3 regions of the Paenibacillus sp. NPDC057886 genome follow, and region 1 is predicted to be linked to each of the others. Evidence: predicted binding sites of a transcription regulator. Region 1 holds the regulator's gene; each other region holds the start of a gene.
What was found. Region 1 encodes NrdR, which represses ribonucleotide reductase genes. Its sites were predicted from a motif close to AACACNATATATNGTGTT; they were not measured.

Region 1 (7,591 bases):
AAAACTGGGGCTGGAGCCGCTTGATCCTGCGTTTACCGTAGCTGCATTCCGTGAGGCTGTTGGCAAACGGACGACCAAAATCAAAGCCGTGTTGTTAAATCAGGCATATGTGGTCGGCATCGGGAATATTTATGTGGACGAGGCTTTGTTCCGCGCAGGTATTCATCCGGAGACCATTGCCAAGACATTGACAGAAGCCCAGTTAACCGTGCTGCATGAAGCGATCGTGGCTACGCTGCAGAATGCGGTGGATGCAGGCGGATCCTCCATTAAGTCCTATGTCAATGGACAGGGCGAGATGGGAATGTTCCAGCATCAGTTAAAAATATATGGACGCAAGTCTGAACCCTGTGCAACTTGTGGCACATTAATCGAGAAAAGCGTAGTAGGCGGTAGGGGCACGCATTACTGTCCGAAGTGTCAACCGCTGCTCTAAATCGGTGATGGGTTTGGCAGCATGAACGAAATCGTCAAATTGTAGCACCCTTGGATTCCTCCCTCCATATACTGATATGGCAGAAATAAGCGGGCGTATACCCATACTGGCAACCGTCAGTTGGAACGAGTTCCGCACAGGGGAGGAATCCGGGGTGCTGCATCATTTTATTTCATTACTGGCGCTTGCTTTGGCGCTTAGTTTAGATGGTTTTGGAGTCGGGATTACATATGGGCTGCGGAGGACTAAAATTCCGCTGTTATCCATTGTCGTCATTTCCATCTGTTCGGGTATGGTTATTGCATTATCCATGCAAGTAGGTGTGCTTCTGTCTCATGTCGTATCTCCGGACGCGGCTTCGATTGTCGGAGCGGTTATTCTGATCGGTATTGGCGCATGGTCGTTGCTGCAACTCATTCGAAAACGGGGCAAGGAGCAGCTGGAAACGGACAATGGAGTGGGTGAGGAAACAGGAGCAGGAACAATCCGCAGTGGTACGCAAGCCTCACAAGAAGCTCAGTCGAAAGGCAGGAATCAGGTGCTCGCGCTGGAGCTTGAGCCATCTGCTTCTGGAGGATCTTTGGAACGAATGGTCTTTACACTTGAGCTGCGGAAGCTGGGTGTGGTTATACAAATCCTGCGTAGCCCTTCGAAGGCGGATATGGATAACTCGGGAAGTATTTCCGTCCAAGAAGCGATGTGGCTTGGTATAGCTCTTTCTCTGGATGCTTTCGGTGCAGGATTGGGGGCAGCATTATTGGGATTCCCGACTTTGTGGACAGCATTAGTTATTGCGTTGTTTAGTGGGGCATTTCTGTCACTGGGCATGAAGGTTGGATTACGCTTTGCTGCTCTGCGTTGGATGCGAAGATTATCTGTGCTACCTGCGCTTTTATTAATGTTTATGGGAATAATGAAGTTGTTGTGAGGTGAAACAATGAATATTGGCTTAACCGGCGGGATCGCGACAGGCAAAAGCAGTGTGTCCACCTTTCTCGCCAGTAAGGGAGCGTTGCTCATTGATGCAGATGTTATTGCCCGGGAAGTAATGCTGCCCGGGCATCCCGTTTTGGCTGCGGCTGTTCAGCGGTTCGGACAAGCCATATTGAATGAGGACGGAACACTGGATCGGAAAAAGCTGGGCAGTATTGTGTTTCAGAATCCAGAGGAGCGCAAGGCACTGGAGGCTATTACACATCCTGCGATCCGCAAGGAGATGCGCGAGCGCGCTGCTGAATATGAACATAAACATCCGGACAAGCTGGTCATATCCGATATTCCGTTGTTGTACGAGTCAGGGCTGGAGGATGGCTTCGAAGAAGTGATGGTGGTATACGTCCCGAGGTCTGTACAGCGGGAACGACTGATGAGCCGGGATGGAATGACGGCGGAACAGGCAGATGCCCGTATAGACGTGCAGATGGACATTGAAGAGAAGAAGCAGCGTGCTGACGTGGTTATTGATAACAGCGGCTTGTGGTCAGAGACGGAGCAGCAAATCATTTTATTTTTGCATCGTAAGGGACTATTATGAGATTGCTGCGTAAGAAACGGGTATTGTTGTTGATGTTTGTGTCTTTTGTATTGGTGCTGTTCCTGAATACCAATTGGATGTCATGGTTCTATCCGATTCATTATAAGGAAGAGATTCGTGCCCAGTCTCAGAGTTATGAGGTCGATCCGTTTCTCATAGCTTCCATCATCAAGGTGGAGACCAATTTTAAGACAAGCAAGGAATCCAAGAGAGGTGCCATCGGGTTAATGCAGCTGATGCCCGACACCGCGAACTGGATTATGGAGCAAGCCAAAATACCGGGCACCTCACTGGAAGAATTGAAGCACGAGCCTGAAAGGAATATCCAGTTGGGTACCTGGTATCTACGTAATCTGTCAGATCAATTTGATGGGAATGAAGCGGCTATGATTGCTGCTTACAATGCAGGTCCTGGCAAAGTGAACTCATGGCTAAGAGATGGCGTATGGGACGGTTCTTTCGAAACTGTCAAAGATATTCCGTTTGGTGAAACCCGGCACTATGTACAACGCGTTATTTATTATTATAATCAATATGTAAAGATCTATAATACGTTCTAAAATAAGACACTCTGGATTCATGGTCTAAAATAAGTAGAAGCACCGAGCAGACCGGTTATTCACCGGCCGCTCCATGCTCCTCTGTGTACCGTATTACGATGCAGATATTATTGGTATTGACCTGCCAATTGCTGTTCTGCAATTGTTACCAGACGCTTCGTGATGTATCCACCGATCGAACCGTTCTCGTAAGAAGTCATGTTACCTTGGTATCCGTCTTGTGGGATGCTGATTCCGAGTTCTTGAGCAACTTCATATTTCAGTTGTTCGAGAGCTGCGGAAGCTTTAGTTACCACCAGGTTGTTGGAGTTGCCATTGCTTTGGGCCATTGCTGTTCACCTCCTCGCGGTTGGTAAAAGTATTATGTGCCCTCAATACGATTTTCATAACTAAATGAATTAGGCAATTTATGGTAAAAAGTAAAACATGGGAAGTGATCTGATTTGAAATGTCCTTACTGCGCCTATCTGGGCACAAAGGTGCTTGATTCAAGGCCGGCCAATGAATCGAAATCGATTCGCCGTCGTCGTGAGTGTGAGCAATGTAGCCGTCGATTTACAACTTTTGAAATGGTGGAAGAAACGCCGCTAATCGTCATCAAAAAAGATGGTAGTCGCGAGGAATTTAGCCGGGACAAGATTCTCCGTGGCCTGATTCGTGCTTGTGAGAAGCGTCCGGTTTCTGTAGAGACGCTGGAGATGATGGTATCCGAGACAGAAAAGGCCCTGCGGAATACAGCTGATGCTGAAGTCGAGAGTCGCCAGATTGGCGAGCTGCTGATGGAGCAGCTGTTTCCCGTTGATGAAGTAGCCTATGTACGCTTTGCTTCGGTTTATCGTCAATTCAAAGACATCAATATGTTCATGAAAGAATTAAAATCTCTTTTGTCCAAAGAAGACATCGAGGAGTAATGAAGCAGGAAAGGAGAAGAGCATTCTGGGGTTACGGTCATGTGTTCCAGGTAAAAGGTTGTTCTTCTCCAATTATTTTGGTTTGTAAAAAAAATATTGACAGCAAAAGCTGTATTTTATATGATATAGGAGTCGCCTGCGGAACATTGCAGAGTTTGGACAACATGTTAGATTCATAATTTGGGGCCTTAGCTCAGCTGGGAGAGCGCATCGCTGGCAGCGATGAGGTCAGGGGTTCGATCCCCCTAGGCTCCACCAAAATAGTAAATGCGCGCAGTTCCTTGGAACTGCGTTTTTTGTTTTTGTATGAACATACGCTGATAGAACGAAGAAAGTGCGTTTCGCAAGAACGTTCGATAATTTACTGAACGAGAACTCATAATGTTATATAATAGCAAATAACTGGACGAGCATTTTCTTGCTACATAATTTGAACTCATAGTTTCTACAAAGTGCTGTACCTCGCCAATACTGATAAAGAAAAAGAAAGTCAACCGAAGGAGGGTATAGACAATAACAACAAAATTCAAGAACTATAATCGCCGAGACGATTGTCAGCAAGAAACCAGTCGATGTGGGTTTCGAAACTCGGCATACCTGGACGCTAGCTATCTTGACCGCTTGGATCAAGCGACAGTTTGGCCAGTCGTTAACAGAAAAAGGTTTATCTAAGTTACTTACACTGCTTGGACTTATCTACACCAAAGATACATAAATACTTGCCCACCCAAACCCGGCTGAGCAAAGAGCATTTCGTGAGATCACGCTCCCAGCACTGAAAGAGCAGGTCATGCAAAGAAAAACAGATCACTTACTATTTAAAAACGAGTCGATGATTCGTGCATGTCTGCGCTGCAATACAACTGGTTTCTCAAGGGGCAACAACGAAAGATCCCAACATACAGCCGCCATGAAGGGGCTAAGTTGCTTGCTGTTGTTAACTACGAAATGGGACGTGTTACACATCAGGAGGTTGAAGAGTGTGACACCGCTGCGTTTAAAAGGTTCCTCGAACGTGTGCTGTAAGAGTACCCGACAGATGAACTGGTCATGGTGATCGATAACGCTCATATCCATCACTCAAAGCAGTTACACTACCTTTTCTCCAAAAGCAGGAACGATTAAAGCTCGTTTTTCTGCCGAAATATAGTCCGCAACTGAACTCTGTTGAGGGACTATGGAAACGGCTTAAGCAGTACGTCGTTAACCATGTTTTTTTTCAGCAAATTCTATCAAATTCGAAAAAATGTCACTGTTTCATGAAATAAATTAATTTATCGTCAACCAGAGTCATTGATCGGCTTCTAACTTGAATATTAGAATCTTCAGTTCATCTTATATAAGTTCGACGGAGTTGAGCTTTTTTTGTGTAAAATTTGTTCGGAACGTTCTATTCGGGTTGGAATATCGCGGTGAATCCTAACTTAGAGAGTGGGTAACAGGATATGTATAAAACAAGAATAATAAGAAAGTTATTTATGGGTGTAATCATTTTAAGTTTGCTGCCATTGTACTTATTTGACAAGGCGTTTGCCGCCACTCCAACAGCCACCATTGTTGTAGCTGACGAACTTCTGACTTCCGGAGAAACGTCATTGGTAACGATTACCTTTTCAGAAGCGGTGACTGGGTTTGACCTTGCTGATTTGACAACAGGTAGCGGCATTCTTAGTGAATTAACAACTTCTGACAATATCACCTATACCGCAACTCTCACGCCGCCTCTAAGCAATCGCAGCGGCCCCTTCCATATTTCGCTCAATCATTCAGGTGTAATTGCCGCAGGCAATGTGGGGAGTGGAACCACCGTATCTAACAATTACTATGTCGACACAGTTATGCCTTCCGTTACAAGTGTATATATTCCTAGCAATGGCACTTATGGTGTAGGAGAGGACTTGAGTTTTACAGTGAACATGGACGAGATCGTGGTCGTAACGGGCATTCCAACAATCTCGATAGTCGTAGGAGCAACGACTGTATATGCGACCTATGCAGGCGGTTCGGGGACAAGCGCGTTGCAATTTAGATATACCGTCCAAACTGGACTATCTGATAGTAACGGGATTACCATAGGAGCCTTGTCACTGAATGGCGGATCAATTAAGGATGAAGCAGGCAACGCTGCAGTATTAACGCTTAATAGCGTGGGCAGTACGGCGGACGTGCTAGTAGATGCAATCCCCCCAACGATATTAAGCGTATCGCCGACATCGGGTCCGACGACCGGAGGCACAACCGTCACGTTGACCGGTACGAAGTTCTCTGGGGCAACCGCGGTGATGTTTGGTGCAACGGCGGCCACGTCCTTTACCATAAATTCGGAAACGTCAATCACGGCAACTGCTCCGGCGGGTAGTGCAGGAACCGTAGACGTAACAGTAAAGAGACGAAGTGGCACATCAACGACATCGGCGGCGGATCAGTATACGTATATAGCCGCGCCAACGATCACAAGCGTGTCGCCAAAATCGGGAACGACGTTCGGAGGCACGACCGTCACGTTGACCGGTACGAATCTGACCGATGCAACGGCGGTGAAGTTCGGTGCAACGGCGGCGACGTCCTATACGGTGAACTCGGCGACACAAATCACGGCCATCGCCCCGGCGGGTAGTGCAGGAACGGTAGACGTAACGGTAACGACGCCGGGCGGTACATCGGCGACATCGGCAGCGGACCAATATACATACCATGCCGCGCCAACGATCGCAAGCGTGTCGCCAACATCGGGTCCGACGACCGGAGGCACGACCGTCACCTTGACCGGTACGAATCTGACCGGGGTGACTGGGGTGACGTTCGGCGGAAGGGCGGCGACGTCCGTAACAGTGATTTCGGCAACGCAAATCACGGCGACTGCTCCACCCGGCACGGCGGGAGCCATAATTATCGCGGTGACGACACCGGGGGGCAGCGCAACGTTGACGGGCGGCTACACGTACTTCGTGGCCGCGCCGACGATCACAAGCGTGTCGCCGGTATCGGGTCCCACATCCGGAGGCACGACTGTCACGTTGACCGGTACGAATCTGACCGATGCAACGGCGGTGAAGTTCGGTGCAACGGCGGCGACGTCCTACACAGTGAACTCGGCGACACAAATCACGGCCATCGCCCCGGCGGGTAGTGCAGGAACGGTAGACGTAACGGTAACGACGCCGGGCGGTACATCGGCGACATCGGCAGCGGACCAATATACATACCATGCCGCGCCAACGATCGCAAGCGTGTCGCCGGCATCGGGTCCGACGACCGGAGGCACGACCGTCACCTTGACCGGTACGAATCTGACCGATGCAACGGCGGTGAAGTTCGGTGCAACGGCGGCGACGTCCTATACAGTGAACTCGGCGACACAAATCACGGCCATCGCCCCGGCGGGTAGTGCAGGAACGGTAGACGTAACGGTAACGACGCCGGGCGGTACATCAGCGATATCGGCGGCGAATCAATTTACGAGGTTTGTTGTTACGTACGTGATCAGCCCGTTGTCGGATAAGGTGCTGAATGCGCTGACCGCAGGGTATGCATCGGGGACGCAGGAAACGAAAACGGTCACCTTGACACGAACGGGAACCGGCGACTTGGCGAGCTTGGCGACAGCGCTCGGCGGAACGAACGCCGGTAGCTTTACGATTACGCAGCCAACGGTGACAACGCTCAATAGTGGGACGTCGTCGACGACCTTTACGGTAAAAGCGAATGACGGACTGGCCGCAGGGACGTATAAGGCTACGGTAACAGTGTCGGCCGGGGGCATGACGCCGGTTACCTTTACTGTAACGCAGGTTGTTAATAGTAGCAGTAGCAGTAGCAGTAGCAGTGGCAGTAGCAGTAGTGGTGGAACTACTCCTGTTACTTCAACCCATTTGGATATTGACCAAAACGGCATTATGATTGACTGGGCTAAAATCGACAGCAGTAAGCCGTCAGTCACTCTTGAAGTTACACCAAAAGACGGCGTTGCCTATGTCAGCATACCAGCAAGCATTTTAACGAGCATTGAGGGCAAGAACGCTACTTTCTTCATCGAGATTAAGACTCCTTACGGCAGCTATCAAGTGCCGGTCAATCTGGCATCGCTCATTCCGGGGCTGAAGGACTTGTTAGCTAAGAATAACGTGAATAACGATGACATTAGCTTTAA
Region 2 (7,591 bases), on a different contig from region 1:
CCGCAATCAAGTCAATTACCTTGAATTGATCCATTTGATACGCCGATTTGTAATAGAAGACGTTATCCTTTTGCAAATAGGGCATTGGATAATACGTGGTTGAATTGGCATAGGTCCGTGTCTCAATCTGTTCCACGATGGGCATTACACTGGATGTTGCGTTTTGGATATAAGAGATGCTGGCCGTTGGAGCAATAGCCATCCGATAGGCATGATAGAGACCCTTTTTCATCACTTTAGCCTTAAGCTGCTTCCAATCCTCGGGAGACGGAACAGCAATGCCTTTAAACAATTTCTGTACTTTGGACGTGTTAGGACGGTAATCCGTAGTCACATAACGATCAAAATATACCCCGGTCGCATAATCCGATTGTTCAAATCCATAGAACCGTTGACCCGTTTGCTCTGCAAACTCCATACTTTTCTCCAGAGAATGATAATTCATGGTCATAAAGAAGGTGCGTACAAAATCTTTGGCTTCCGAGCTTTCATAAGCAATCCTGTTTTTGGCTAAGTAACCGTGCAGATTCATGGCACCCAAGCCAACGGAATGCATTTCGGAATTGGCTTTTGCCACACCGGGAGCATTGGCAACATGTGTCATGTCGCTGACGGAGGTCAGTGCGATCATGCCCTCATGAACGGATTCCTTGATCTTGCCACTCTCCATAACATTAACAATATTGAGGGAGGCCAGGTTACAGCTGATATCTTTACGGATAATATCCGGTTGACCATAGTCTGTAATTTCAGAAGTCTCCTGAAGTTGGAAGATCTCTGTGCAGAGGTTGGACATTTTGACTTGTCCTACGTTTTTCAAGGCATGTGCTTGATTGGCATTGGTTTTATTAATGATGTAGGGATAGCCGGATTCAAGTTGAGTCATCGCTATTTTGGTCAGCATATCCCGCGCGTTCAACGATTTTTTCTTCTTCACACGATCGTCAGCCAGCAACGTATCATACATCACATCCAGATCCATATCATCCAAGTGTGTTCCATACGCTTTATAGACACTATAAGGTGCGAAGAGGTACAGGGGCTCATTATCTTGAGCCAGCTTATAAAAACGATTGGGAACAATAAGTCCGATAGAGAGAGTTTTCAGCCGGATTTTCTCGTCCGCATTGATCTTTTTGCTATCCAGTAGTTCCATAACGTCCCAACCGAAAATATTATAGTATGCTGCGCCAGAACCTTTACGTTGACCCATCTGATCGGCGTAGGAGAAGCCATCTTCCATCAGCTTGAGAACAGGTGTAATGCCTTTAGCAGCACCTTCAACACCTTTAATGACTTCGCCACGAGCACGCAACTTCGAGAGATTGACAGCCACTCCACCACCGATTTTCGATAACTGCATACAAGTGTTTAGTACATAGTTTATGGAGTTCAGTGAATCATCCATTTCAAGCAGGAAGCAAGAAACCAGTTCACCGCGCCGACTTTTTCCCGCATTCAGAAAAGTGGGGGTTGCGGGTTGAAGACGCTGCTCCATCATAGAACGAGACAGCAAACAAGCCGTATCAAAGTGTCCTTGACCCAAATGAAGTGCTACGGCTGCTACTCGGTCCGCATATTGCTCTAGGTATGTTTTTCGGTCATATGTTCTCAACGCATAATCGGTGTAGAACTTGGACGCTGCCATATAGGAAGGAAAGTGATATTGATAGCCGCGCGTAATTTCAAACACCGTTCTAACTTCATCGGTTGTATAGAAAGCATAGAAATCCTCGTAATAATCATGATCAATCATGAAATTGATTTGATCATCAATGTTGGCAAACGCCATACTTTTATCTTTGATTTCTTTCATAAACTCCTCTACAGCCTCTTTATCCTTATGTAACTGGAAGAAGCCATCAGAGTCGCGCTTTAGCAGCATGTTATTTAATTCAATATGACGCAATGCGGCTCACCTCCTGTTCAAAATACTCCACGTCTCTCTTGGAACCCGATAATTCAAATTTACTAATAACCGGAACGTTATACGATGCAGATATCAAATCTGCACTTTTGGCAAAACGCTCACCCCAGTTACGGTTACCGCTGGCGGCCACGCCAATCAGGTATGCAGAGTTTTTTTGCAAAAAAGAAGACACCTTATCAGGTATCTGTCCAAAACCTGTTGTATATGTCACAAGTACGTACGGTTCATCAATCGTCATTTGATTCTGAATCTGAACAGCCGGCAGTTGAAGCTTGGAAATAAACCTCTTAACGTTCCCGGTTATCGAATCATACACAATTAGCACTATCATTTCCTCCTTGACAAATGAAAGGTGATCAAAAACAAACACTATATATAGATTACTTCCTTAATTTTATATCAATATATAGGTTTGTCAAATGCTTATCGGTATCAATTTTGTGAAAAACCGGATGAATGGGCTCTATTACTAGGTTTCAAAAATTTGTGGCTTAGTAGATATCCATATTCAAAGACACGTTATTTGGTGCATGAAAGAATTATGATTGAAAGCTGTCACCGGCAAGACATAAGCCTGAACATAATCGTTCATACATTGTCTACAATTCAGAGATAGATTATTAAAGGCATGGCTCTATGGAGTCATGCCTTTTGAGTACGTTGAAGGTATGCTGATTACATCAAGTTCACTCACTGGGAGGCTTTATAAAGAGAAACTAAGAAAATGACCCGAATATCAAAGATTTGGAGGTAAGACATGAACGGGACCCTGCAGCAAAATAGAATATTGATTGTAGATGATGATAAACGGGTCCGTGGACTTCTTCGAATGTATTTGGAGAAAGAACAATTTATCGTTGAGGAGGCTTCGCTGGGCTGGCAAGCCTTAAGCAAGCTTCATCATGACTCGTATGCCATGATCATTCTGGATTGGATTCTCCCCGATATTAAGGGGATTGAAATATGCCAATATCTACGGACCAACTTAAGCATACCCGTCATGTTTCTGACAGCCAAGTCAGAAGAGGGGAATCGGCTTGAAGCTTTCAAAGCCGGGGCGGATGACTTTGTCGTGAAACCGTTCAGTCCGAGGGAAGTTGTGCTGCGCATCAAAACCATGATGGCTCGTTATAACGGATTAATTAAACCTGCGCCAAAAGACCATTCAGCAAGCGAGGTGTTGATCTCCTCTATTTTAATCAATCCTACTTCCCGAAGAGTCACAGTAGAACATGAGGAGATTCATATGACTCCCAAAGAATTTGATTTGCTTTATCATCTGGCGACACACGCAGAAATCGCATTCTCCAGGCAGGATTTGCTGAGAATTGTTTGGAAAGTGGAGGATGAGGAAGATCTGGATTATCGAACCGTGGATACCCATGTGAAACGGTTGCGGGACAAACTATCCGAGCATGTGCCGAATCGGGAGGATCTGATTCAAACCCTGTGGGGGTTCGGTTATATTCTTCGTTTGCCTCACTGATTCTTATCTTGAAGTTCAGGAGGGGAATATGTCTTATAAACAAATCAAGTGGATGATCTTGCTCATTCCCACCTTAACCGTTGGTCTCTGGGAATATGTACGACATCAGTTTCTACTCCCCTATATATCAATGGATTTGGGCAACTGGCTTACGCCAGTCATTGTATATGTAGTGAGTATAACGTTGTTAACTCGGTTATTTCTCATGTTGGAACGAATTCAAAAAGAGCTGGAGCATGAGCGTGAAGCCAAAGCCGCATTTGAATCTCGCGAAAAGATGGCCAAGGAGCTCCATGATGGAATCGCCCAATCCCTTTTTTTATTATCGGTGAAAGTGGGGCGTTTAGAGGAACAAGCCAAGCAGGATCAACAGTTGGACGATGTGTATTCGATCAAAAAAACGGTTCATGAAGTCAACCGTTATGTGCGTCAGGCCATTGCCGATTTACGTTATGATCCTAACGCTAATTATGCCTTGGCTATGAACGAATCGGTCACACTACTTGGTCAAATTCGAAGAATTGCCAAAGATATCCCCGTCCGAATCGAACTGGATTGGAGCATCCCGGATGATGCATTTACTGAGAAAGAGAAAGTAGAACTGCTCGCTTGTATTCGGGAAGCTCTTTTTAATATTCAAAAGCACGCATCTGCTTCCCAAGGATGGATTCAGGGAAACGGGCACAAGAAGTGCTGGAATATTACGATTCGAGATAATGGAAAAGGATTTGAGATGAATCCCTTTGAACGAAAGGATCGATATGGGCTGAAAATCATGAGAGAGCGGATGCATGAACTGAACTTTAACATGCAATTCCGAAGGGAGCAGCAGCTTACTGTTGTCGAATTTACAAAGGATGGTGAGATGTTATGAGCCATACTCGCGTACTTGTTGTAGACGATCACGCTCATGCGAGAGAAGCCATATGTGAAATTTTATCCATGGATCCCGGCTTCGAAGTGATTGGCGTTGTGTCGGACGGTCAACAGGCGATTGATTATACAGAACAATGGCTTCCCGATCTAATTCTCATGGACATTCAGATGCCGATTATGAATGGCCTTGAAGCAACTCAACGAATCAAATTAGCCTTTCCTTATGTGAAAATTGTCATGATTACCGTCTCGGATGATGTACTCCACCTTCTGGAAGCGTTGAAGCGGGGAGCTCAGGGTTACTTGCTCAAAAACCTTGAACCGTCCATGTGGCTGGAATATCTTCATTCCATCGTTACAGAAGAAGCCCCATTGAGCCGCGAGGTGGCTTACCAAATCCTGAAGGATGTCTCCCTCACGGAGAAAAAAGAACCTGACGTTCCACTAACCACAAGAGAAAAGGATATTCTGTATGGCGTGGCTGCAGGATGGACCAACAAAGAAATCGCTGTAAATTATACGATCTCAGAGTATACGGTCAAGAATCATTTGAAAAATATTTTGCAAAAACTGCAGGTTCAAAATCGCGTTCAACTGACACGTTATGCGCTGGAGCAAGGGCTTATTACAGACCACAATCGTCTGTAATAAGCCTTTTTTACTATCCGAGCGTTCTTTCTGTTTTTATGTTAAGTGGATGTCCTTTTTTCTGCTTTTCACCACAATGACCTCACAAATTGGACACAAAACTCCCAGCTCTATAGCCAGATTGAGCTATATGGTAAAAATTTGTTTTTATGTACACTATGAGCAGTGTGCTTCATAAAGGAGGTTATGATGTTAAACGGACGGATTGTCCTGGGCATGTTGCTGCTTATAGGGATACTGGCGATCCCGCTCTCTTACCCGCTTGACACTGCAAACGCTGCTCCTGAAACCAAAGACGCTATTCCACTCCAGCCAATCATTGATGGTTCTAGACCCGGAGAAGTGCTTGTGCTTGAGCCTGGTATTTATTCTGGTCCCGTAAGTATAGACAAGAATATATCCATTCGGGGGGACTCATCCGTAACGGTATTGAATACGGAAGCTGAATCCACGATCACCATTCGTTCAGATGGAGTGACTTTGCAGGGGTTCACGGTTCGACACTTAACCAACGAACCTACTGCAGCGATTCAGGTTGAAGGAGATCGTGTAGAGATCACGGGCCTGGATATTCAGAGTCAAAGTTTCGGAATCGTGCTGCGCGGTTCCGTCGATGGGCTCATACATAGCAATACCATTTCATGGGCTGGACCGGAATCTGCTTCCAGTGGTCAAAAGGGGAATGGCATTGATCTGTACAATTCACATCGTACACACATCGAAGACAACAAAATTACGGGAATGCGGGACGGTATCTATCTGGAGAACAGTCGCAATCTTACGGTCAAGGCTAACACGCTGTTACATACCAGGTATGGCATTCATTGTATGTATATCGATGGTTCTTCTGTTGTGGACAATTTGGGGGAGAACAACAGTACCGGGGCCATGGTGATGGGTGTCAAGAATACGGTTGTATCGGGAAATTCCTTTCGTAAACAGAGCGAAAATGTGCATTCACAAGGGATTTTGTTGTATGACGTACAGCAATCCTCGATTCATAACAATGTCGTGGAAGGCAATCGAGTCGGCATGAACATTGCCGAATCCTCAGGAAATGAAATTCGCGGCAATGCGGTGCTCCGGAATTTCATCGGAATTCAGCTCGTTCTTGCAGAGGATAATCAGTTTACCAGAAACCAATTTGTTTCGAATGTGATTGAAGCTTCAGCGATGGACAGCCGGAACAATGAGATGAAGGAAAATTACTGGGATTCCTTTCAGGGTCTTGACCTGAACAATGATGGAATCAGTGAACTATCCTATGGGATTAATCCTTTTTATGAGCAAGTGGTTAACCGAAATTCAGCCTACCAGCTTTTCTTTCAATCTCCAGGCATGATCTTTATGAGCAACTTGTTTACGGAAGGCAAGGCAGAGTGGACAAGCGACAGATCACCGTTAATGAGTATGGAAGCGGAATCACAGACGACGAATACAGATACACAAGCGGTTAAAGAGACAACTGGGGTTTGGATCATCGGATGCATTCTGCTGGGTATGGCCACTTTTATTATGATCAAAATGGGGGTATTACGAAAATGAGAATGAAAACACATTGGAAAACAGTTATGGTGCTTCTCTTTGGGGTACTGTTACTAACAGCTTGCGGAAAAAAATATGAGGCATTGCCCATCAATGAAGACGTGGACATCTGTGCCATTTGCAAAATGCAGGTGAAGGATGATGCCTATGCCACGCAGCTTACCACGAAAGACGGTAAAAATTATAAATTTGATGACATTGGTTGTATGCACCAATGGAAAGAAGAGAACGGAACAGATAATATCGGGATGGATTTTGTTCGTGATTATAATGACAAGGAATGGATTGAGTACAGCAAAGCCACTTATGTATATGATACTTCACTGCGTACACCCATGGCTTACGGCATCCTCAATTTCAAGGATAAACCATCTGCCGAAGCATTTGTTGCCGAGCAGGGTGTGGGAACGATCATGACCGCTGAAGACCTCGCCTCCCACGACTGGAAACAAAACACAGAGATGATGGATATGATGGGTGAGCATGGGCATTCGGAAGAAGGAATGAGTGAAGGCGTGCATGAAGAAACACATGGGGAAAGTGAATCAACGGAAGATTCAGGCCATAAGTAAATGACCAATAAAGATGGTGATGCATGATGGGAGATATGTTACAAGTTGTACGACGAGAGATGAAAATGGGATTTCGCAACCCTTGGGCATATTCATTTTTGATTCTTTTCTGCGTATTTAGCCTGAGTTTGTTGATCATTAATTCTCAGAATTTTGTAGCAGGATACTCTGGCACGACAGGTTCCATGTTAAATCTTATTCTTTATCTGTTGCCGCTGATGACCCTCTTTCTGGGCTCGTTCTCGTTGACTTCTGAAAAGGAAGAGGGCAGCTGGCAGCTGTTGTCCACATACCCCATCGGCACGATGTCTTTTATTGTTGGCAAATATCTGGGTCTGTCGGTTGTATTAATGACGATAGTTACATTCGGATATGGCCTGATGGGACTTCTTAGCGGATGGGTGGGCAGCCCTTTAGATGTTATGACGTACCTTTTGTTTCTGGTATTCTCCTGCGGACTGGTGTTGCTATTTCTGACTATTGCACTGTTCATCGGTTCGTTATCCAAAAATCGGTGGCAAGCGTTAACGATAT
Region 3 (7,591 bases), on a different contig from region 1:
TCGGTGAACCTACGGCCGAAGCCAGCAGTCCCAGCAGCAGACAGCTGCACAATAGCATGATAGTGCTCTTCTTCAACATGTTGACGCCTCCCTTAAATGGTCATATCTTGAGGTATGACTGAACCAGGATGCAGCACGCACGACGGGTAACGGTAATGCTATAGAAACAGCGGGTATACGAGGGTAAGATCCATGGATGGCTCCGCTATTATCACAACTGAAGGGTAATGAAATCGATTACATTTTATTCAATATTAAGCCCTTTATTCCTCCACTATCCCCAATTATTGTTTCAATCGGTTATAACTTGTAATCGTTTTCAATTGGAATTATAATGAATTTGAATTAATTGTCAATCACTTATTTGGAGTTGTGAAGAATATGGATGTCAAAATCATTGATGTAGCTGCCATTGCAGGCGTGTCCCCGGCAACCGTATCGCGGGTCATTAATCAGCACAGCAAAGTTAGCACCAAGACCAAAGATAAGGTGATGCGCGCCATCGAGCAATTGGGGTATCATCCCAACGCAGCAGCCAAGAACCTTCGTTCACAGAGAACCATGACCATTGGCGTCATCGTTCCGGATATCAACAACTCCTATTATGCGGAAATTATCAAAGGCATTGAGAACATCGCCTACGCCCGCCATTACAAGGTCATTATATGTGATGCCCATAACCTGAAAGAGCGAGAAGTCGATTATCTCAATTTGCTGCTGGATCGGACCATTGATGGTGTCATCATTATCACTCCCATGCTGGCGGATGAGGAATTATTCCAGCTTGCAGATAAGGGGTATCGCATTGGCATCGTTGGCAAATATATCGAACATGATCAGATCCCGTGTATATACACGGACAACGTGAAATTCTCCCAGGAGGTTGTTCAGCATCTAGTTGAGGCCGGACATCGAAATATCGTTTTCTTAAACGGTTATCCTGAAGCGATAGATAGCTATGAACGGCTTGAAGGCTATTTGAAGGCCCTGCGCAAACATCAGATTCCGTTCCGTCCCGAGCTGATTGAGAATGGGAACTTCAACGAGGAAGGCGGGTACGAGGCCATTAAAAGACTGTTTAACAAAGGCTTGTCCTTCACCGCTGTGTATGCGGCTAATGATGAAATGGCGCTAGGCGTGTACAAAGCATGTACGGAATACGGGATACGCATCCCCGAGCAATTGGCTATCGTAGGTGTGGACAACAATAGAATCAGCAAATACATCCATCCTACGCTAAGTTCGGTGAACCAGCCCAAGTATACGATGGGGGCCATTCTTATGGAGAAGATGATTGACACGATGAATACGAATGAGTTTCAGGACAAACGTGTATTTAAAGTCGACTCGGAGCTGCTTGTTCGAGGATCCTCTTCTTTCAAAATAACAACATAAAGCGCACCCGTGACAGGTGCGCCTAATTTAATATATTTTCTCATGTTCTTAATGCACAATGATGCTTAACGCATTCAGCAAATCAGCCTGCTTCACCGGCTTGGTCAGGACCGCATCGAAGACTTCCGCTTCATGCGGATCGATATGCATGCCATACGGAATCAGAACAATGACCGGTGAATCTGTAACCAGACGTTTCAGCTTGTGTACAAAATCCACAGCACCACCCTCCAGCAGTCCCATATCCACAACGGCCACATCAGGCTTAAAGCCCTCCTGAATCCAGTCGTACGCTTCGGTCGTAACCGAGGTCATATGCACATCCATCTCCCATCTGCGCATCAGTGAAGAGGCCCCTTGCAGAATGTCAGGGTCCTTGGCAAGCAGCACCTTTTTGCCCTTCAGTCGATGCTGAATACTGGCAAGCTGAGGCAGTTCCCAATGTCTGCGGAGCGGCAGCCTGATCTCAAATTCAGTCTCCCTGTCCCCCATGCCATGCACCTGAATACGGCCGTTCATAAGGATGGCAAGGTTCTGGCTAACCGCCAAACCGAGATTGGTTCCCACCAGCTTCTGTGTACTAATATTTCCGTCCAAATTGTTAAATGATCTACGCTTATTGTCCGATGACAACATGCGTCCGGTGTACTTCACATGGAGTTGAAGCGTACCCGCTTCCTCTGCATCTCCACCAACTACAGTTGCCGTAACCAATACCGAGCCTGTCCGTGTTGAATCTAGAGCATACTGAATGACATGGGCCAATAGTTGTCCGATCTTAATTTCATCCCCAACGAAAACCTGGGACACATTCAGATCAAGGTTCAATCCCAGCTCAATGTTCTTGCTCAGCGCCAGTCCAGCATAGAGATAAACGGTATTCTCAATCGTGGCTACCAGATCAAATGGATCATCGTGTACGACCGTTCGGCCTGCGTCATTGACGTTAAAACTCATCATGTTATTCAGCAGGGAGAGCAGAATGTTACCGCTGGTTTCAATCATATTCACATATTCTGTCTGCTCGTCCGACATATCCGGTGTGCGCATCAGGTCCGTTAATCCCAGAATGCCGTTCAGGGGATTACGAATCTCGTGGCTCATCAGCGACAGCATCTGCGTTTTGGTCATCGCCTCAGACTCCGCACGTTCCTTCTCTGCCTGCAATTGCTCTTGCAGTTGCTCCGAATCACTCAGCTTCTGTTCCTGAACTTGCAGCGTATCTTCCAGATCCACGACATACCCGAGAAAAACGGCCATCGCTTGCAGTGTTTTCATATCCGTTTCACTGATCACATAATCAGGATCATCCATCAGACAGATTGTGCCGAACGTTTCCCCGGACCTCCGCATAATGGGAATCCCCACAAAGAAACGATTGCCCAGTCCGCTTGTTACGTCCATGGATTTCGTAAGGGGATGTTCACATGTATCCGTGATGATCAGACTGCTGCCCTTATCTCTTAATACCAGGCTGCAATATGACGCTTCAAATGGAAGTTCACTACCTTTGGCAATCAACTCTTCCTCGCGGTTAAAAGCCTCCATAATAACATTGGTCACGCCATCATTCGTAGCAACGAAGATGGTGTTCACCTTTAAGATTCCGCTTAATACGTCTACAATATGGGACGCGGCTTCCTGTATATTTTCATAGAAGCCCCTTGTAATGCTTACCGTTCCCATGACTCACCCCTCTTGTCTTAGCTGCATTTCAAATCCGTATTCCACAGTATGATTCAATCGATTAACGAGGGTTCAAAAGTTCCGAAACAGCTGTCACAACCTATACATATATAAGGTTTTCTATCCTTGTTTCAAGCATCGTCAACTGTACTTGCATGGTAAATAGAAATTATACGCTTACCCTCCAGCTTTGAAAACCTTTATCATTCAGGGCTATAAATCACGACAGTCGATCAACCTCTCACATGTGATCATTATCACACCCAAATAACAATATATAGTTTATAAATGGATAAAGAAACTCTACATGTAGTGTTCAATGATTGGACATTATCCCTATACAATTTCAATTTCATTATTTAGGAGGAACCGATATGAACATGCTTGAGTATGCCTCTCCACCGGCATCCGATCTGCTATCTGACCTGGGAAGACGAATTATTGGTGCTGAAGACGGAGATACGCTGAGGGAGAATGCCAATCTGAACGGAGACTCGTTCAGCGGCAAGATGAGCAGGCTCGGTTCGGAGACCGCCAAATGGCATGCTCTGCGTCATGTGCTGCCTCACGAGCTCGCTGTATCTGTGGAGAACGGAGATCTGTATGTACACGATCTGGATCAATATGCTCTTGGAACGACCAACTGTATCTTTATCCCGTTTGACCGGCTGCTGGCTTCCGGATTCAACACCGGCAACGGTTCGGTTCGTACACCACAGACGATCATGTCTGCCATGGCACTCGTCGCCATTATTTTTCAATCCCAGCAGAACAGCCAGTACGGCGGCGTATCCGCCAATAAAATCGACTGGGATCTCGCTCCTTATGTGAAGCGTTCGTTCCGTAAGCATTATCGGAAGGGACAACGGCTGTTTGGGGAGAATGACCGAATTGACGATGAGCAGCTGCATCTGGATAGCGATGAAGCAAAGGAGAAGTGTCCTCGAACCTTTGCCTTTGCCTGTGAAGAAACGGAACTGGAGACTGAACAGGCTGCGGAGTCCCTGATTCATAACCTGAACACCATGAGCAGCCGTGCTGGCGGACAGATTCCTTTCACTTCACTGAACTACGGACTGTGTACTTCAGCCGAAGGTCGGCTCGTGTCCCGGTCGTTGCTGGAAGCGACCATTCGTGGACTCGGTAACGGGGAAACTCCCGTGTTTCCACAGCATATTTTCCAGTGCAAGCAAGGAATTAACCAATCTGAGGGAGATCCGAATTACGATCTGTTCCGGCTCGCTGTGACCTGTTCCTCACGGCGCATGTATCCGAATTTTGTCAATGTGGATGCTTCCTTCAACCTGCCCTATTATCAACCGGAAGATCCCGATACGATCATTGCGACGATGGGATGCCGGACACGCACACTGGCTGATCGCTTCGGACGCAATCGTCAGAGCGGCAAAGGGAACCTGTCCTTTAATACCATCAATCTGGTCAAGCTCGGCATTCGATATGGGATCTGCCAGGGAACAAGAGCCATCGCTGACCGGGCGGGCTTCTATACGGCATTGGAATCCGTCATGCACAATGCTACGGATGGACTGCTGCACCGGTATCGAATTCAGATGAACCAGCCTGCCAAAGCATCGGACTTCATGATGCGGGAAGGAGTGTGGGAAGGTGGTGAACAATTGGCTCCGAATGAACCGGTAGCCGACCTGTTGAAGCATGGTACGTTATCCCTTGGTTTTATCGGGCTTGCTGAATGTATGACCGCTCTATATGGCCGTCACCATGGACAAGACCTCCATGTACATCGTGAAGCTCTAAATGTTATTCGTACGATGAGAGAGTTCTGTGACCGGATGAGTGAGCAGCATAACCTGAATATCACTTTATTTGCTACGCCCGCCGAGGGTCTATCCGGCAAATTCACCAAGATTGATCGTGAGCGATACGGCAGCATCGTTGGGGTCAATGACCGGGAATACTACACCAATTCATTTCACATCCCGGTCTATCATACCCTTCCTGCCTATCGTAAGATTGAATTGGAAGCTCCCTTCCACTCATTATGTAATGCCGGGGCGATCTCTTATGTCGAACTCGACGGGAATGTAAGGGCCAATACCGCAGCTTTCCAACGAATCGTGCAATACGCGCTGGCCCAGGACATCGGGTATTTCTCCATTAATCATCCGATTGATCGCTGTCCTTCCTGTGGCTATGAGGGCGTCATCGGAGATGTATGTCCTGGATGTGAAGCTCATGAAAACCACGTGCATTTCCAGCGACTGCGCCGGGTGACGGGATATCTGACCGGTGACTATAAAGTACGCTTCAATACGGCGAAGCAGGCCGAAGTGCGAGACCGGGTGAAGCATCGGTGAATCTGTATGGTTATATCCCGGAATCAGTGAATGAAGGTACGGGCCTGCGTGCTGTGTTGTTCATCAGCGGATGCCGACATGCCTGTCCGGGCTGTTTCAGTCCCGATTCGTGGAGCTTCCGGGCAGGTGAACCTTTCACGGCGGAGCGGCAGCAGCAGATTTTACATGAAGTGACTTCGCACCCCTTGCTGGAAGGGGTTACCTTATGCGGGGGTGATCCTTTTTTCTCTGCCGCAGAGTGCACCTCCTGGGTTCGGCAGCTTCGGACCGCTCGGCCTAATCTGACCGTATGGGCCTACACGGGGTTTGTATATGAAGAGCTGATTACAGACCCGTCACGGGCGGAGTTATCCCGGCTATGCGACGTCATTATCGATGGGCCTTATATCGCAGCTGAGCGTGATGTGTCTCTTCCTTTTCGCGGCAGTCGTAATCAGCGCATCATCGATGTGGGTGCAACGATGGCTGGCCAGACAATCGTTACCATGCAGTTAGATGCATGGTAACGGTTTTTTTATTGGGTTGAATCAAGCATTAGCGTGGGCGATGATTGGGTTCATTTTAAGGAGTTTTTTTAAGAATTCAATCTGGCAATAAACCAAGGTTTCATAGGGTTCTATTTTATTTCCGATCGGATTAATGTTATATGTTGCAAGCCCGTAGGTTATCGTCTATGATTGGTAGCATAAGAGCAAGTATACGACGATTGCATCATTATACAATCTATCCTATATGCTTGGTCACCAATTTCATAGCCGGAGATGTGTACGCACATTTCTGCACACGGAAACAGGTGCCGACCGCGCTAAACGCGTGGTCAGGCTTAAAAGGGAAGCACGGTGTAAGTCCGTCGCGGTCCCGCCACTGTAAACGGGGAGTCTGTACATAAGCAATCCACTGGTGTATCCACCGGGAAGGACATGTACAAGACCATGATCCGTAAGCCAGGAGACCTGCCTGTTTCGACAGCATCGCATGACCTACGGAAGATAGGGAGGTGTTAGAGCAACCGCTACAACTACTTATAGCAGGTGTTCTTTCCCATTCTATCTTTGTGCACAGTCGTCAATCTTGATGCCTGTTTCTCGGGGTATGGAATCGGAAAGAATGCCTTTTTTTGATGCTTTCAAATGAAACACACCACAATAGCTTCAACTTGATGAGTTTATTTATTATAAATGAGGAGGAATTTTACATGTCGCAATCACAGCAACAACAGGCACAAGTACTGACAGGCAACCTCGGTTACCCCCGCATCGGTGCGGGACGCGAATGGAAAAAAGCACTGGAGTCCTTCTGGGCCGGTCGAATCGATGAATCCACGCTTCATCAGGAGCTAACCACGCTTCGGTTGCAGGATCTGAAGAAACAGCAGGCACAGCAGCTCGATCTGATTCCTGTGGGCGACTTCTCCTACTATGATCATATTCTTGACGTATCCGCGATGTTTGGCGTCGTTCCTGAGCGTTTTAACCATTCAGGCGGACCGGTATCCGTATCTACCTACTACGCCATGGCCCGGGGTAATGATCAGGCAACCGCCTGTGAGATGACCAAGTGGCTGAACACCAACTATCACTACATCGTACCTGAGATTCATAATGACACTGCATTTGCATTGCTTGAAAATAAACCCCTTGCCGCCTATCGCGAAGCGAAGCAGGAGCTTGGGCTGGAAGGTAAACCGGTCGTTGTCGGCCCGTACTCGTATGTACGGTTCGCCAAAGGCTATGACGCGGAGCGCTTCGCAGAGATCGTCACACGCCTCGTTCCAGTATACGGCCAGCTTCTGTCCGAACTACAAGCAGAAGGCGTACAGTGGGTACAGATCGATGAGCCTGCTCTGACGCTGGCGGTCTCTTCCGAAGATGAAGCCTTGCTGCAACAGGTGTATGCTGCCTTGGCACAAGCCGCACCGGAATTGAAGCTGCTGCTTCAAACGTACTTCGAATCGGTGGAAGCTTATCCGGTCGTGACAGCACTGCCTGTAGCCGGAATCGGCCTGGACCTGGTCCACGGCTATGAAGGCAACCTGGCCAGCCTGCGGGAGTATGGCTTCCCGCTGGATAAATGGTTGGGCGCCGGTGTCATCGACGGGCGCAACATCTGGCGCGCCGATCTCGCGGAGACGGCGAAGCTGCTGGAGCAGGTGGCTGAATTCGCAGCCGAAGGCA

Region 2: nrdI (class Ib ribonucleoside-diphosphate reductase assembly flavoprotein NrdI) is a predicted target of NrdR. The motif match lies at 2,296-2,313, and genes of this name have one in related genera.
Region 3: ACFVQB_RS08390 (anaerobic ribonucleoside triphosphate reductase) is a predicted target of NrdR. The motif match lies at 3,381-3,398, and genes of this name have one in related genera.

What each region holds. Positions count from the first base shown of each region.
Region 1 is NZ_JBHVMZ010000001.1:94,700-102,290, forward strand. It holds gene mutM (DNA-formamidopyrimidine glycosylase) at 1-436, shown strand, start outside; gene ACFVQB_RS00430 (manganese efflux pump) at 591-1,364, shown strand; gene coaE (dephospho-CoA kinase) at 1,374-1,970, shown strand; gene ACFVQB_RS00440 (lytic transglycosylase domain-containing protein) at 1,967-2,530, shown strand; gene ACFVQB_RS00445 (alpha/beta-type small acid-soluble spore protein) at 2,638-2,859, opposite strand; gene nrdR (transcriptional regulator NrdR) at 2,974-3,441, shown strand; tRNA gene ACFVQB_RS00455 (tRNA-Ala) at 3,624-3,699, shown strand; gene ACFVQB_RS00460 (winged helix-turn-helix domain-containing protein) at 4,016-4,156, shown strand; gene ACFVQB_RS00465 (transposase) at 4,285-4,467, shown strand; partial or broken gene ACFVQB_RS00470 (transposase) at 4,560-4,709, shown strand; gene ACFVQB_RS00475 (IPT/TIG domain-containing protein) at 4,920-7,591, shown strand, end outside.
Region 2 is NZ_JBHVMZ010000005.1:1,335-8,925, forward strand. It holds gene nrdE (class 1b ribonucleoside-diphosphate reductase subunit alpha) at 1-1,909, opposite strand, end outside; gene nrdI (class Ib ribonucleoside-diphosphate reductase assembly flavoprotein NrdI) at 1,896-2,255, opposite strand; gene ACFVQB_RS17305 (response regulator transcription factor) at 2,688-3,416, shown strand; gene ACFVQB_RS17310 (sensor histidine kinase) at 3,445-4,290, shown strand; gene ACFVQB_RS17315 (response regulator) at 4,287-4,940, shown strand; gene ACFVQB_RS17320 (right-handed parallel beta-helix repeat-containing protein) at 5,127-6,485, shown strand; gene ACFVQB_RS17325 (nitrous oxide reductase accessory protein NosL) at 6,482-7,057, shown strand; gene ACFVQB_RS17330 (ABC transporter permease) at 7,084-7,591, shown strand, end outside.
Region 3 is NZ_JBHVMZ010000002.1:279,788-287,378, forward strand. It holds gene ACFVQB_RS08375 (cellulase family glycosylhydrolase) at 1-79, opposite strand, end outside; gene ACFVQB_RS08380 (LacI family DNA-binding transcriptional regulator) at 382-1,395, shown strand; gene ACFVQB_RS08385 (hybrid sensor histidine kinase/response regulator) at 1,444-3,081, opposite strand; gene ACFVQB_RS08390 (anaerobic ribonucleoside triphosphate reductase) at 3,456-5,417, shown strand; gene nrdG (anaerobic ribonucleoside-triphosphate reductase activating protein) at 5,414-5,923, shown strand; cobalamin riboswitch at 6,192-6,392, shown strand; gene metE (5-methyltetrahydropteroyltriglutamate--homocysteine S-methyltransferase) at 6,613-7,591, shown strand, end outside.